Linked DNA regions of Sagittula sp. P11. The protein of the gene in region 2 interacts with the protein of the main gene of each other region in a pairwise test. Links are inferred from orthologs where the notes say so. Each region holds a gene or a part of one and is shown on either strand. Other genes may lie near its edges.

Region 1 (5,390 bases), 480 kb from region 2 along the record:
ATCATGTTCCTGGTGATCGTGAACGTCATCCTGCTGATCGGCGGCCAGTTCATGGAGCCTTCGGGCCTTCTGGTGATCGTCGCGCCGCTGGTGTTCCCCATCGCGCTGCAGCTGGGGATCGACCCGATCCACCTCGGCATCATCATGGTGGTGAACATGGAGATCGGGATGATCACGCCGCCGGTGGGTCTGAACCTCTTCGTGACCTCCGGCGTGGCGGGCATGCCGATGATGCGCGTGGTCCGGGCGGCGCTGCCCTTCCTCGCCGTGCTCTTCGTGTTCCTGATCATGGTGACCTACATCCCGTCGATCTCGACCTGGGTGCCGGATCGGGTGATGGGGCCGCAGGTCCGCTGCGAGGGGGCATCGCTGCCGTCCGAGCCGCTGGAACGGGCCTTCTGCGAGGCGCGGGGCTTCGGCGCCCCGGCGGCCACGGAGTGACGGCGCGGGGCGTATGGCCGCCCCGTCCGACAGCTGGAGAAGGGAAGGGGGCGCGGTGCGCCCCCTTTTTCGTATCGCGGTTTGGCCGGTCCGGTCAGCCCGGACAGCAGGCGACGGACCCGTCCGCGTCGGTCAGCGGCAGACGGTGACCAGCTGGCCGTTGCGGTAGGTCTGGTAGGGGTCGTGGCAGACGCGGGTGGTGTAGGTGCGCTGCTGGTGGTTCTTGCGGGCGCCCTGGATGGCGAGCGTGCCGATCACGCCGAGAACGACTCCGCCGACGACGTTGCGCTCGTTCTGGTTCAGCGCGGCGGCCGGGGTCGCGGCAGAGAGGGAAAGCGCCATGGCAGCGGCGGCGATGACGGAGGTGAGGACCTTGGCAGACTTCTGGGCAGACATTTCAAATATCCTTTCTGGAATGGGCGTGGTGATGCCCTGAACGACCCCCGAGCAGCCGGGGGAATCGCCTGTGCGGAACAATCACCGCAATCGCCGTCGCAAATCGATATCAACGGTGTGTTAACAGATAACATCGCGGGCGCCTGCCGCGTATTCCGGAATACCCAACCCCTGGCGGGCCGTGTTCAGGGGGTGTTCCGAAGGGCGCGCGCCTGTCCGGCGCTGGCGCGTACGGAATCGCAGGGTGGCGTAAACCTCACCCTCCATCGTGTTTTCCTCTGCTGCAGAGGGCGCGCTGTGTCCCGCGCGCAGGGCAGGCCGGGAGGGTATCCCGGCCCGCGATGACCGAAGCGGTGGTCCGGCTCAGTCGGCGCTGGCGTTCAGCGCCTCGATGATCGGCACGAAGTCGGAGGCCTTAAGGGAGGCCCCGCCTACCAGCGCGCCATCGACGTTGGAGGTGGCAAAGATCTCCTTCGCGTTCGCGGCCTTCACCGACCCGCCATAAAGGATGCGGACAGAGCGGCCCACACCCTCGCCGAAGCGGCGCTCCAGCCGGGCGCGGATGAAGTCGTGCACCTCGCCGATCTGGTCGGTGGTGGGCACCTTGCCGGTGCCGATGGCCCAGACGGGCTCGTAGGCGACGACGAGGTTGTGGCCGGTGGCCGCATCGGGGATCGAGCCCGCAAGCTGGCCGCCGATGATGTCGAGCGTGTTGGAGGATTCGCGCTGGTCGAGCGTTTCGCCGACGCAGACCACGGCGGTCAGTCCGGCGGCCCAGGCCGCATCGCATTTGTCGCGCACGGCATCGTTGTGCTCGTCATGGTCGGAGCGCCGCTCGGAGTGACCCAGGATGACATAGGTCGCGCCCGCGTCCTTCAGCATGTCCGCGGCGATGTCGCCGGTATGGGCGCCGGAGGGTTTGGCGTGACAGTCCTGTCCGCCAATGGCCACGCCGTCCGCACGGGCGCTGGCGGCCGAGATCAGCGTCGCGGGCGGGCAGATCAGCACCTCGGCCGCGCCCTTCGCGGCCTCTGCCATGGCGTCGAGTTCGTCAAGGCTGGCGGTGGTGCCGTTCATCTTCCAGTTGCCGGCGGCCAGTTTCGTGCGCATGGTCTCTTCCTTTCGCTGCTTGCGCGCAGTTTCGCGAGTGGGGCCGGGAGGTCAAGGGTGGTTGCGCGCCACAGGCCCGCGTGGCAACAGTCGGAACGACCCTGACGGAGGCACGGATGATCCCTGTTCTCGATGCCCGCAAGATCGCCGCGCGCGATCCCGAAACGCTCTCCGCCCTGCGCCGCGGCGCGGAGGAAATCGGCTTCCTCAAGGTCGCGCATACGGCGATCACGCCCGCCCGGATGCGCTTCGTGCTGGCCGCATACCGCGCCTTCTTCGACCTGCCGGAGGCGGAGAAGCGCAAGGTGGACATGGCGGTGACGGGGGCGAACCGCGGCTGGGGCGCGCCGCGGTCGGAACAGGTCGATCCCGCCGCCAACCCGGATTACAAGCAGGTCTTCGACGTGGGCTTCGCCGCTCCGGAAACGGGCCTGCCGGTCTATGCCGAGAACCTCTGGCCGGACAGCCCCGAAGGCTTCCGCGAGGTGATCGGCGCCTATTACCGCGACGCCATGGCGGTGGCGCTGGACCTGCTGCGCGGCATCGCCGAGGCGATCGGCGCGGATCGCCACTACTTCGACACCAGGTTCGACCGCCCGATGGCGCTCTTGCGGGGCAACTACTATCCGCCGCGTCCGGACTGGGCGGGCGAGAAGGACTTCGGCATCGCGGACCACACCGATTACGGCTGCCTGACGCTGCTGGGAACGGACGGTGTCCCGGGGCTGGAGGTTCTGGGCCGCGATGACGCCTGGCACCCCGTGCAGGCGAACCCGGGCACCTTCGTCATCAACTTCGGCGAAATGCTGGGGATGTGGACCGAGGGACGGGTGAAGGCGACGCTGCACCGGGTGAAGGGGTCGGCCGAGGAACGGATCTCCGTGCCGCTGTTCTTCAACCCGAACCACGACACGAACGTGGCGCCCATGGGCTCGGACCGGACCATCCTCGCAGGCGACCACCTCTCGCGGCGGTTCACCGAAACCTACCTGCACCTGCAAAAGACCTGAACCGCCCCGCTCAGGCGCGCGCGCCCAGAAAAAAGCCGCCCCCCCTTCATCTTGGTCCAAATACCTCGGGGGTACGGGGGCAGCGCCCCCGCCGGGCGAAGGCCCGCTCCTGGCCTGCGTCACAGGCGACAGAACCGAACCCGGTCGCGGGCAACGCCCGCGCGGGTCGGCCCGGCGCAGCCGGGGCGAACGTCGGGTCAGAGGTGTTGCAGGGCCTCGCGGGCCAAGGCGACCGCCTCCTCGGGGTCGTCGAGGGCCGCGCCGGGGAGGGTCCAGTAGGGCATGGCCGCGCCCTTGCCGTTCTTGCGGGTGTAACGCCAGCGCTCGCAGCCCATCTCTTCGAGCCGGTCGACGAAGGGCCCGGCGCCTTTGATCATGAGGGTGCCGTCGGACATCATCAGGGCAAAGATCGTGCCGTTCGAATAGATGCCCATGCCGCCGAACATGCGGCGGGTGGTGACGTCTCCGAGGCCGGAGAAGAGGTCGCGGGCGTAGGCGCGATCCTCCTCCGAGAGGGCCATCAGCCCTGCGGTCCGCGGTCTGCGGCCATCTCCTCGACGTCCTTGAACTTGATCGACTCGCCGCAGCCGCAGGCGTCGACAACATTGGGATTGCGGAACTTGAAGCCGCTTTCCAGAAGCGAGGTCTCGTAGTCGATCTCGGTGCCGAAGAGGAACATCTGCGCCATGGGTGCGATCAGCACGCGGGCGCCGTCCTGTTCCACGATCTCGTCGGCGCCTTCCGCGGCGTCGACGTAGTCCATGGTGTATTCCATGCCCGCGCAGCCGCCCTTCTTGACGCCGATCTTCAGGCCGAAGCGGTTGTCGCGCTCCATCAGCCTGCGGATCTGGCTGACCGCCTTGGGCGTGATGGTCACGGGGGATTTGCCGGGTATGCCGAACATCGGGGTTCCTTTGCAGGGGTCCTTTTCGCGTAGGGCCAACCTAATGTGTCGGCGCCCAAATCTCAAGGTCGTGCGCGCCGGGCCCCTGTGCGCACGCGCTCAGACCGGACGATGCGCCACCCTTTCAGGCCACAACGCTCCGCATGGCTCAGGCCGCGTCGGCGGAGGGGACTTCGGGGAAGACGGTGGTGCCCTCTTCCTCGATCCGCGCGAGGCGGGCGACAAGGCGTTCGCGGGCGGTGCAGGCCACGTCCCAGGAGGTGTTCGGATCGCGGCAGGGCACCATGAACCACACGTCGATGCCGAAAGCGTCCTGCCCGGTGACGCTGACGGAGGCCTTGTCGCGGTCGTCGAGCTCTTCGGGGTCGAGCTCGTCCAGCACTTCGCCCAGGCATGTGCGCAGGCGGTCGATGTCGACGGAGGGTGCGAGCTTGAACTTCAGGACGCGCAGCATCTCCGGTTCCTTCAGCGTCCAGTTCTCGAAGGTGGTGGAGGTGAACTCGTTGACCGGCACCACCAGCCGCGTGCCGTCCCAGCTGTGCAGCTGCACATAGGTGAAGTTTATCCGTTCGACGTGGCAGAGCGCGCCCTTGTAGACCACGCGGTCGCCGATCCGGGCGGACTGGTTCAGGGCGATCTGCAGCGAAGACAGGATGTTGGCGAGGATCGTGCGGGCGGCAAAGCCCAGGATCAGCGTCAGCACCCCGGCGGAGGCCAGCAGCGAAAAGCCGTAGGTGCGGAACAGGTTGGCCGAGGACAGCACGATGCCGAAGCCGAAGAGGAACACGACGATGACCAGCAGGCGGCGCACGGCGGCGATGCGCGTGGCGCGGGTTCGGGTCTCGTCGAACTGCTGGCGGGTGAGGTCCATCTGCTCGAAGCCGGTGATCTCGTCGAGGATGACCTCGATCACGTTGACGATCAGCATGAGCGCGGCTGTGACGAAACCGGCGGCGACGAGTGGCGAGAGCACGCTGTTCAGCCGTCCCGAAAAGACGAAGATGGTCTGCATGCCCACCGACAGCACAAGCGCCACGGTGGCGATCAGCAGCGGGATGCGGGCGGAGCGGAAGATGGCGGAGGTCACGCGGTGGCTGGCCAGCCGTCCGATGCGGCGCAATGCCCGCGACATGGCCCAGCCCGACAACCCGGCGAGGAAGATGAGCAGCGGCACACCCAGAACCTCCCACCACATCAGGCGCCAGAAGGCCGGTTCGCGCAGCGCGTCGGGCAGCCATTTCTCGAACCCCGTGGGCCCGTAGGCGGCATAGAGCGGGGCGATGTTACGCACGGTGCGGGCGGAGATCACCCAGACCGGGTCCGCGCCCTCGGGCTTCACCCGCTCCAGCCGGATGGCGGAGGGCACGCCGTCAAGGTCGATTTCCCACAGCAGGAGCGAGCGGCGCGGCATCCCGGCGGTGGCGGCGTTCGACGTCTCGAGCGCGTCGAGCCCGTCGGGGCGGTCGATGATCTGGCTCCAGTCGACGATCACGCGGCGGGCGATCACCGTGCCGAGGTCGCGCGCCAGC
Region 2 (7,605 bases):
CGTTCGCCGCGGCCCGCTTGTGCGCGAACGGTATCCCTTCACCGCCCCGCGCAGGGAGAACGAAAATACACTTAAAACCCTGTTGACCGCGGCGTTTCCTTTTCGTAGCGTCCTGACCAATGACAAAGTCGGCCGGTCCGACAGGGAGTGAAATGGAAAGGGGCCGTCTGGCCCCTTTCCTTTGTCCACGGCCCGGATCACCCCGCGACGGCAGCCTGCAGCAAATCGCTCATCTGCCATCACAAGGCTGGAATTCCTCCCTGACACTGTCTCCGGCTCGTGTTAAGCGAACCCCAGCTATGTTCGATTTCCAGAGGAATTCCATGAAAAACCCGGCTCTTCTCCTGTCCCTGATCGCGGCGCTCGCGGCTGCTCCTGCCTATGCGCAGACCACCGACACCGCCGGTCCCGACGAAGCGCCTGCCGCCGAAGCACCGGCCGCGGAAACGGATCAGGAACAACCCTCCGCCCCCGCCGTCGGCGGCGATCTCGACCTCGGCACCGGTGACGCCGCCACCGCCGGGCAGCAACAGCAACAACCGCAGCCCTACATCAAGGAAACCTTCTCCGACTGGGCGATGCAGTGCATCAAGGTCCCGCAGCGCGAGAACGAGATCTGCCAGATGTACCAGCTTCTGACCGACGGCCAAGGCGCCAGCGTGGCAGAGGTCAGCATCTTCCGGCTCGAGAACGGCGGCCAGGCCGTGGCCGGGGGCACCTTCATCGTGCCGCTCGAAACCCTGCTGACCCAGAAGCTGACCGTGACCGTCGACGGCGGCTCCGCACGGCAGTACGACTTCTCCTTCTGCGCCCAGATCGGCTGCTACGCGCGCGTCGGCTTCACCGCCGAGGACATCGCCCGTTTCAAGGCCGGTGCCAAGGCGCAGGTGACCATCGTTCCGGCGCTGGCGCCCGACCAGAAGGTGACCGTCGACATGTCGCTGGCCGGTTTCACCGCCGCCTTCGACGCGGCACAGGAATACGCGCAGTAAGCGGCGCACACCCGTTTCGATGCATAAGGCGCGCCCCGGGGCGCGCCTTTTTGCTTTGAACGACCGAAACGATGCCTGAAAGTCCGGTTGCTGCGCTCAGTGCGCCTCCGCCTTGCCGCCAAAGAGGCTGCCATAGATGGGCGCGACGATCTTCGTGCCGATGGGGATCAGAACCAGTCCGACCAGGAACCCCAGCACCAGATCGACCCCCGCGGTCACCGCCCATTCGAGCGCCGCGTTGCCCTTGCCCACGGCCACCGCCCAGTGGTGGATCGTCTCTTCCGGCAGGTGCCAGCCCATCTCGGCCAGCGAATGCACGATGATCGACCCGCCGACCCACAGCATCGCGGCGGTGCCGACGATGGTCAGCGCCTTCAGGAGCCACGGCATGAAGCGCACGATCCCGCGCCCCAGCGCCCGCGTCATGCCGAGGTTGGCGTTCTGCGACAGCCAGAGGCCCACGTCGTCCATCTTCACGATCACCGCCACAGCGCCATAGACCGCCGCCGTGATGACCACGGCCGCCATCGCCAGCGCGCCGGCCTGCATCCAGAAATTCGGCAGGTCGAGGTTGGAGAGCAGGATCACCATGATCTCCGCCGACAGGATGAAGTCGGTCTTGATCGCGCCCTTCACCTTCGCCTCTTCGAGGTGCGTGGGGTCCTGCACGTCATGACTGCCGTCCGGCCCGCCGGAATGCTCGTCATGTGGCATCAACACGTGGACGATCTTCTCGGCCCCCTCGAAACTGAGGTAACAGCCGCCGAGGATCAGCAGCGGCCAGACCAGCCATGGCGCGAAGACCGACATCAGCAGCGCCGCGGGCATCAGGAACACCAGCTTGTTGATCACCGATCCGCGTGCAATCCGCCAGATGATCGGAAGTTCGCGCGCCGGTTCGAACCCGTGCACGTATTTCGGCGTCACCGCGGCATCGTCGATCACCACGCCGGCCGTCTTCGACCCGGCGCGCATGGCCGCCGCACCGATGTCGTCGATCGACGCTGCCGCCACCTTGGCGATGGCCGCCACGTCGTCGAGGAGTGCAAGAAGTCCGCTCATTCATCCGTCCCATATCTGCGCCGCTCAGAAGCTAACCCGGTTGTGCGATTTCGCAAGGACCAGCGGCCCGGCCCGTGCACGGCGAGGATCAGGCAGCCGCCCGCAATCGCCCAGTTCTTCACGAAGATCGTCATCTGCCAGGGGTCGTCCGGGATCAGGTGAAAGAACGAGGTCAGCCCGCAATACCCCGCCAGCGACAGCGCCGCCAGCCGCGCGCCCACCCCGGCGATCAGCGCCAGCGCCGCAAGCGCGTTGTAGACCAGCGCCACCCAGACCAGCCCGGCGGGCAGCCCCCAGCCGCGCAGCATCTCGGTCACCTGCGTCGGGTCCATGGCCTTCTGCACCGCGCCGCCGAGGAACAGCGCCGCGATCAGGAGCCGCCCCACAAGGGTCGCCAAGGCCTCTGTTCGTTCCATTCCCGCCTCCGTTCACAGCGCTTTCAGATCGTTAACGCAAACAAGCGGCAAGCGTTAGCGCCACCGGGCAACTTTATCGCTAACATACTGACAGAAAAGGTATTTCAACCTTTCCCGAGTCGGCATCCCTTCGTATACGAGCCACAACACTGGCTTTTTCAGGAGTAGTCCATGACCGTCACCGTCGGCATCAACGGCTTCGGCCGCATCGGTCGCTGCACGCTTGCGCACATCGCCGAATCCGCGCGCAACGATGTCCAGGTGGTCAAGATCAACGCCCCCGGCCCGATCGAAACCCACGCGCACCTTCTGCGGTACGACAGCGTGCACGGCCGTTTCGCCGGCGAGGTGAAGGTCCGGGAAAACGCCATCGACCTCGGGCGCGGCCCGATCGACGTGATGTCCTCCTACGACCTCGAGGAGCTCGACTGGGGCGGCTGCGACGTGGTGCTGGAATGCACCGGCCAGTTCAACGACGGCGACAAGGCCAACGCCCACCTCGCCCGCGGCGCGAAGTCGGTGCTGATCTCGGCGCCCGCCAAGAACGTGCAGCGCACCGTGGTCTACGGCGTTAATCACCGCGACCTGGTGAAGGGCGACGTGATGATCTCCAACGGGTCCTGCACCACCAACTGCCTCGCGCCGCTGGTGAAGGTGCTGGACGAGGGGATCGGCATCGAAAGCGGCATCATGACGACGATCCACAGCTACACCGGCGACCAGCCGACGCTCGATCGTCGCCACAAGGACCTGTATCGTGCACGGGCCGCCGCCATGGCGATGATCCCGACCTCGACCGGCGCCGCGAAGGCCCTGGGCGAGGTGCTGCCCAACATGAAGGGCAAGCTCGATGGCTCGGCGGTGCGCGTGCCCACGCCGAACGTCTCGGCTGTGGACCTGACCTTCTACGCCTCGCGCGACGTAACGCTGGCCGACGTGAACGAGGTCGTGGCCGAAGCCGCCGCGGGCCGCATGGGCGCGGTGCTGGCCTACGATCCGGAGCCCAAGGTCTCCATCGACTTCAACCACACCACGCATTCCTCCATCTTCGCGCCCGACCAGACCAAGGTCGTGGGCAAGCGGATGGTGCGGGTCATGGCATGGTACGACAACGAATGGGGCTTCTCCGCCCGGATGGCCGACGTGGCCGGTGCCATGGGGCGCCTGCTGCACTGAAACGGTCGTTCAGGGCACGAACCGGGGAAAGCGCCGTCATCTGACGGCGCTTTTTCGGTTTTCAGGCGTCCTTCTGAACGGCCAACCCGACGATGCCCAGCATCAGTTGCGCCGCCTTGCCCATGTCCTGCACGGACACCCACTCCAAGGGCCCGTGGATCTGCCGCATGCCGGTGAACAGGTTCGGTGTCGGCACGCCCATCTCCGTCAGGCGCGATCCGTCCGTGCCGCCGCGGATCGGCTGGCTGAACGGTTCGATCCCGATGCCGCGGCAGGCCTCGCGCGCAAGCTCGACCGGGGTCATGTCGTCCTCAAGCCAGTAGCGCATGTTGCGGTAGGTCGGCGTGATCTCCACCTCGATCTTCGCCCGCGGTTCCCCGGCCTGAACGGCGGCGCAGACCTGCCGCAGCAGATCGCCCTTGGCCGCCAGCCCCTCGCGCTCGAAGTCGCGCAGGATCAGCCGGATGTGCATCTCCGAGGACCCGCCCTCCATGTTCGTCACATGCAGGAACCCCTCCCGGCCCGAGGTCGTTTCGGGCGTCATGGTGGACAGCGGCAGCGCCTGCACGATCTTCGCGGCAAGGTAGGCGGCGTTCACCATCTGCCCGGTGGCATAGCCCGGGTGAATCGACACGCCCTTCACCACCACGTCCGCCTGGTCGGCCGAAAAGCTTTCGTAGACGATCTCGCCCTCGACACCGCCGTCGAACGTATAGGCGAAGTCCACCGCCAGGTCGGTCGGCAGTTCGCCATGCACGCCCCGCCCGATTTCCTCGTCCGGGGTAAAGGCCAGCCGCAGCGTCGGGCGCGGCACCTCCGGGTGTTCCAGCAGGTATTGCGCGGCCGACATGACGATGGCGACGCCCGCCTTGTCGTCCGCCCCCAGAAGCGTCAGGCCCGAGGCGCAGACGATGTCCTCGCCCACCTTCTTGCCGAGGTAGCTGTCCACCTCCGGCGAGAGCACCAGCGCGGGATCGTCGGGATAGGTGATCTCTCCGCCGTTGTAGCCCCGGATGACCCGCGGCTTGACGCCCGTCGCGTTGAACTGCGGCGCGGTGTCGACGTGGCCGAGGAAGCCGATGGTCGGCCCCGGCGCGTTGCCCGGCACCGTCGCCAGCACCGCGCCGTATTCGGTCAGCACCACGTCCTCCGCGCCCATCGCCTCCAGTTCGGCCACCAGCATCCGCGACAGGTCGAGCTGGCAGGCGGTGCTGGGTGTCGTCGGACTGTCCAGGTCGCTCTGCGTGTCGACGGCGCAGTAGCGGACCAGCCGGTCCTCCAGATCGGGTTCGAGAGCAATGGTCATGAAGCCTCCGTTCGTTGCCTTGCGCCCGACCCTAACGCCGCAATCGGCGGACGCCAGCCCCGTGATGCCTCAGGCCAGCGCGCTCCACGCCAGCCGCGCCGCAACGACTGCCAAAAGGGCAAGGATCGCCTTGTCGAAGACCTCTTTCGGCAGCCGCCGCGCCAGCGCCGAGCCCACCGGCATAGCCGCCAGCAGCGGCACCAGCGCCATCCCGCTGCCCACCGCGCGTTCGGGCGTGAGCAACCCGTACCAGATCATCGCCGGGATCTGCACCAGCGTCATCGACAGGAAGAACAATGAAATCGTCGCGACAAAGACCGACCGCTCCGGCTTCATCGCGTTGAGGAAGGTGATCGACACCGGCGCGCTGACGCCCGTGGCGCCTTGCAACACGCCCGCCACCGTCGACACCGGCAACACCACGCGGCGCGCCGCCGCCATGGGCAGCGCCCAGTCCGGGCGCATCAGGCGGAACGCGATATAGAGGAAGACCACGCAGGCCACCATCGCCAGAAGCAGCTTCGGCGCCGCATGGGCCAGCATGATCGTGCCCAGCCACGCGCCGAGGAACCCGCCCCCGGCAAAGAGCCATGGGAACCCGCCCTCCGGCAGCGAAGCGCGGTATTTCCACGACTGGATCAGGTTGGTGGTGAAGTTCGGCAGCACCATGACCGACACCGCCGTCGGCACGTCGAAGTAGAGCGCGATCACCGGCACCGCGACAATCGGCGCGCCCGCGCCCGTCGCCCCCTTGAGGATGCCGCCAAGCGCCAGCGCCGCCGCCGCCCAGAGCAAACCCACCAGATGCGCCTCTGCGAACTCCATACCGAACGCCCCCTTTTACCGCGCGCGGAGACTGCGCCCGCGATCCGGCAAAGGCAACACCCGCTCATCGACTTTTTGGGAAGATTTTCCAGACAGGCCAGTGACTTCGGCCCGGACCTTCAGGGTCTGTCGTGCATCCCGAGGCCGTTGAGGATGCGCTCTCGGTACTTCTCGATCCGCGCCTCCCGGGTCTCGGCCTTCCTGGCACCGGCAAAGTGCAGCACGTAGCCGCGCTGCCGCCCGGGCGTCAGGCCGTACCACGCCGTGTTGAACGCCGAATCCGCGTCCAGCGCCGCGATCAGCTCGTCGGGATAGACGAGGTCGTCCTTGGCGAAATCGACCGTCCGCCCCTCCGCCTCGTTCTGCATCGCCTGCGCGATCAGCCGTTTCAGGCCGTCCTTGGCCGCCACGATCTCTTCGACCGAAGTGGCCTTGAACCAGCGGCCCGAGCGGGAGTTCTCGCCGGGCGCAACCAGCAGCCCGTCCGGGTCATCCAGCAGAACGCCCTTGAAGAACGACAGCCCGCAGCTTTCCTTCATTGCGGCGATGATCGCCACGTTGCCGCCGGCGTGCACGTAGCAGGGCTGCGACCATTTCCAGGTCTCTTCCAGCCCCGCCTCCAGAAGCATGTCGCGGTAGGCGGCCTTTTCGACCGCCCATGGCGCGTGGCCCTCGAAATAGTCGGCGATGCCGCTCAAAGGTAATCGGCCCTCGCCAGCCCGTACTTGGCCATCTTCTCGTTCAGGGTCCGGCGCGGCAGGCAGAGCTCGTCCATCACCGAGGCGATCGACCCCTTGTGCCGCCGCATGGTGTTGTCGATCAGCATCCGTTCGAACGCCTCGACGTATTCCTTCAGCGGCTTGCCCTCGGTGGTCATCACCGGCTGCATCTGGTCGTGGTCGCTCATCAGGAGCGAGGCAATCGTGCCCTGCCCGCGCCGCGACTGCAGCACCGCGCGTTCCGCGAGGTTGATGAGCTGCCGCACGTTGCCCGGCCAGGGCGCCTGCAACAGTTGCGCGGCCTCCTGCGCGGACACCTTCGGCGCGTCACAGCCATATTCGTCGGCGAACTGTTCCGACAGGCGGGTAAACAGCGTCAGGATATCCTCGCCGCGCGCGCGCAGCGGCGGCACAGTGATCTTCAGCGCCGCAAGACGGTAATAGAGGTCGGGCCGCAGCGCCTGCTCGCAGGTGCGCCCCTCTTCCTGCAGGTTGGAGATCGCGACGATCCGCGTTTCCGGCGGGGTGCCCTGGTCGTTGATGACCGACAGGAGCCGCGCCTGCGCCGCGTCCGACAACACCTCGATGTCTTCCAGCACCAGCGTCCCGCCGCGCGCCTCTTCCATCGCGGGCAGGCGCACGTCGTCGGGCTGCATCGGGCCGAAGAGCCGCTTCATCAGCGCGTCCTCGTCATGCGCGCCGCAGGAAATCAGGGTGAACTTCTTGCCGGCCTTGGCGCCCACCGCGTGCAGCGCATGCGCCACCAGCGTCTTGCCGGTGCCGGTCTCGCCCTCGATCAGCACGTGGCCGTCGGCCTGGCCGAGGTCGAGGATATCCTCGCGCAGCCGCTCCATCGCCGGGCTCGCGCCGATCAGCTTCTTCATGATCTGGCCGCCCTCGGCCAGTTCGCGGCGCAGCTGCCGCGTGTCCAGCGTCAGCCGACGCGCGTTCGTCGCCTTCTTCGCCAGTTCCGACATGCGGTCCGGGTTGAACGGCTTCTCGAGGAAGTCGAAGGCCCCGATGCGCATCGCCTCCACCGCCATCGGCACGTCGCCGTGGCCGGTGATCATGATGACCGGCAGGGAGGAATCCGTGCCCATCAGCTTCTT

What was found.
Region 1: the proteins of pepT (region 2) and tpiA interact in binary tests that used the Escherichia coli proteins (3 or more experiments, as listed by UniProt). The link is inferred for Sagittula sp. P11 from one-to-one orthologs.

What each region holds. Positions count from the first base shown.
Region 1 is NZ_CP021913.1:4,067,342-4,072,731, forward strand. The notes cover bases 75-2,928. They hold tpiA (triose-phosphate isomerase), read right to left. Parts: upstream 1,948-2,928; coding sequence 1,201-1,947; downstream 75-1,200. Other genes in these bases: CDO87_RS19585 (TRAP transporter large permease), read left to right, coding at 75-441; CDO87_RS19590 (hypothetical protein), read right to left, coding at 574-837; CDO87_RS19600 (isopenicillin N synthase family oxygenase), read left to right, coding at 2,064-2,928. Outside these bases: more of CDO87_RS19585, read left to right, coding at 1-74; more of CDO87_RS19600, read left to right, coding at 2,929-2,957; CDO87_RS19605 (TfoX/Sxy family protein), read right to left, coding at 3,155-3,478; CDO87_RS19610 (iron-sulfur cluster assembly accessory protein), read right to left, coding at 3,478-3,861; CDO87_RS19615 (mechanosensitive ion channel family protein), read right to left, coding at 4,010-5,390. UniProt on the Escherichia coli protein: Involved in the gluconeogenesis. Catalyzes stereospecifically the conversion of dihydroxyacetone phosphate (DHAP) to D-glyceraldehyde-3-phosphate (G3P).
Region 2 is NZ_CP021913.1:4,543,199-4,550,803, forward strand. Bases 2,831-5,621 are described here. They hold pepT (peptidase T), read right to left. Parts: upstream 4,953-5,621; coding sequence 3,708-4,952; downstream 2,831-3,707. Other genes in these bases: gap (type I glyceraldehyde-3-phosphate dehydrogenase), read left to right, coding at 2,831-3,646; CDO87_RS21710 (sulfite exporter TauE/SafE family protein), read right to left, coding at 5,022-5,621. Outside these bases: CDO87_RS21685 (invasion associated locus B family protein), read left to right, coding at 324-992; CDO87_RS21690 (DUF808 domain-containing protein), read right to left, coding at 1,089-2,054; CDO87_RS21695 (DoxX family protein), read right to left, coding at 2,051-2,470; more of gap, read left to right, coding at 2,642-2,830; more of CDO87_RS21710, read right to left, coding at 5,622-5,777; CDO87_RS21715 (YdeI family protein), read right to left, coding at 5,897-6,475; CDO87_RS21720 (sigma-54 dependent transcriptional regulator), read right to left, coding at 6,472-7,605. UniProt on the Escherichia coli protein: Cleaves the N-terminal amino acid of tripeptides.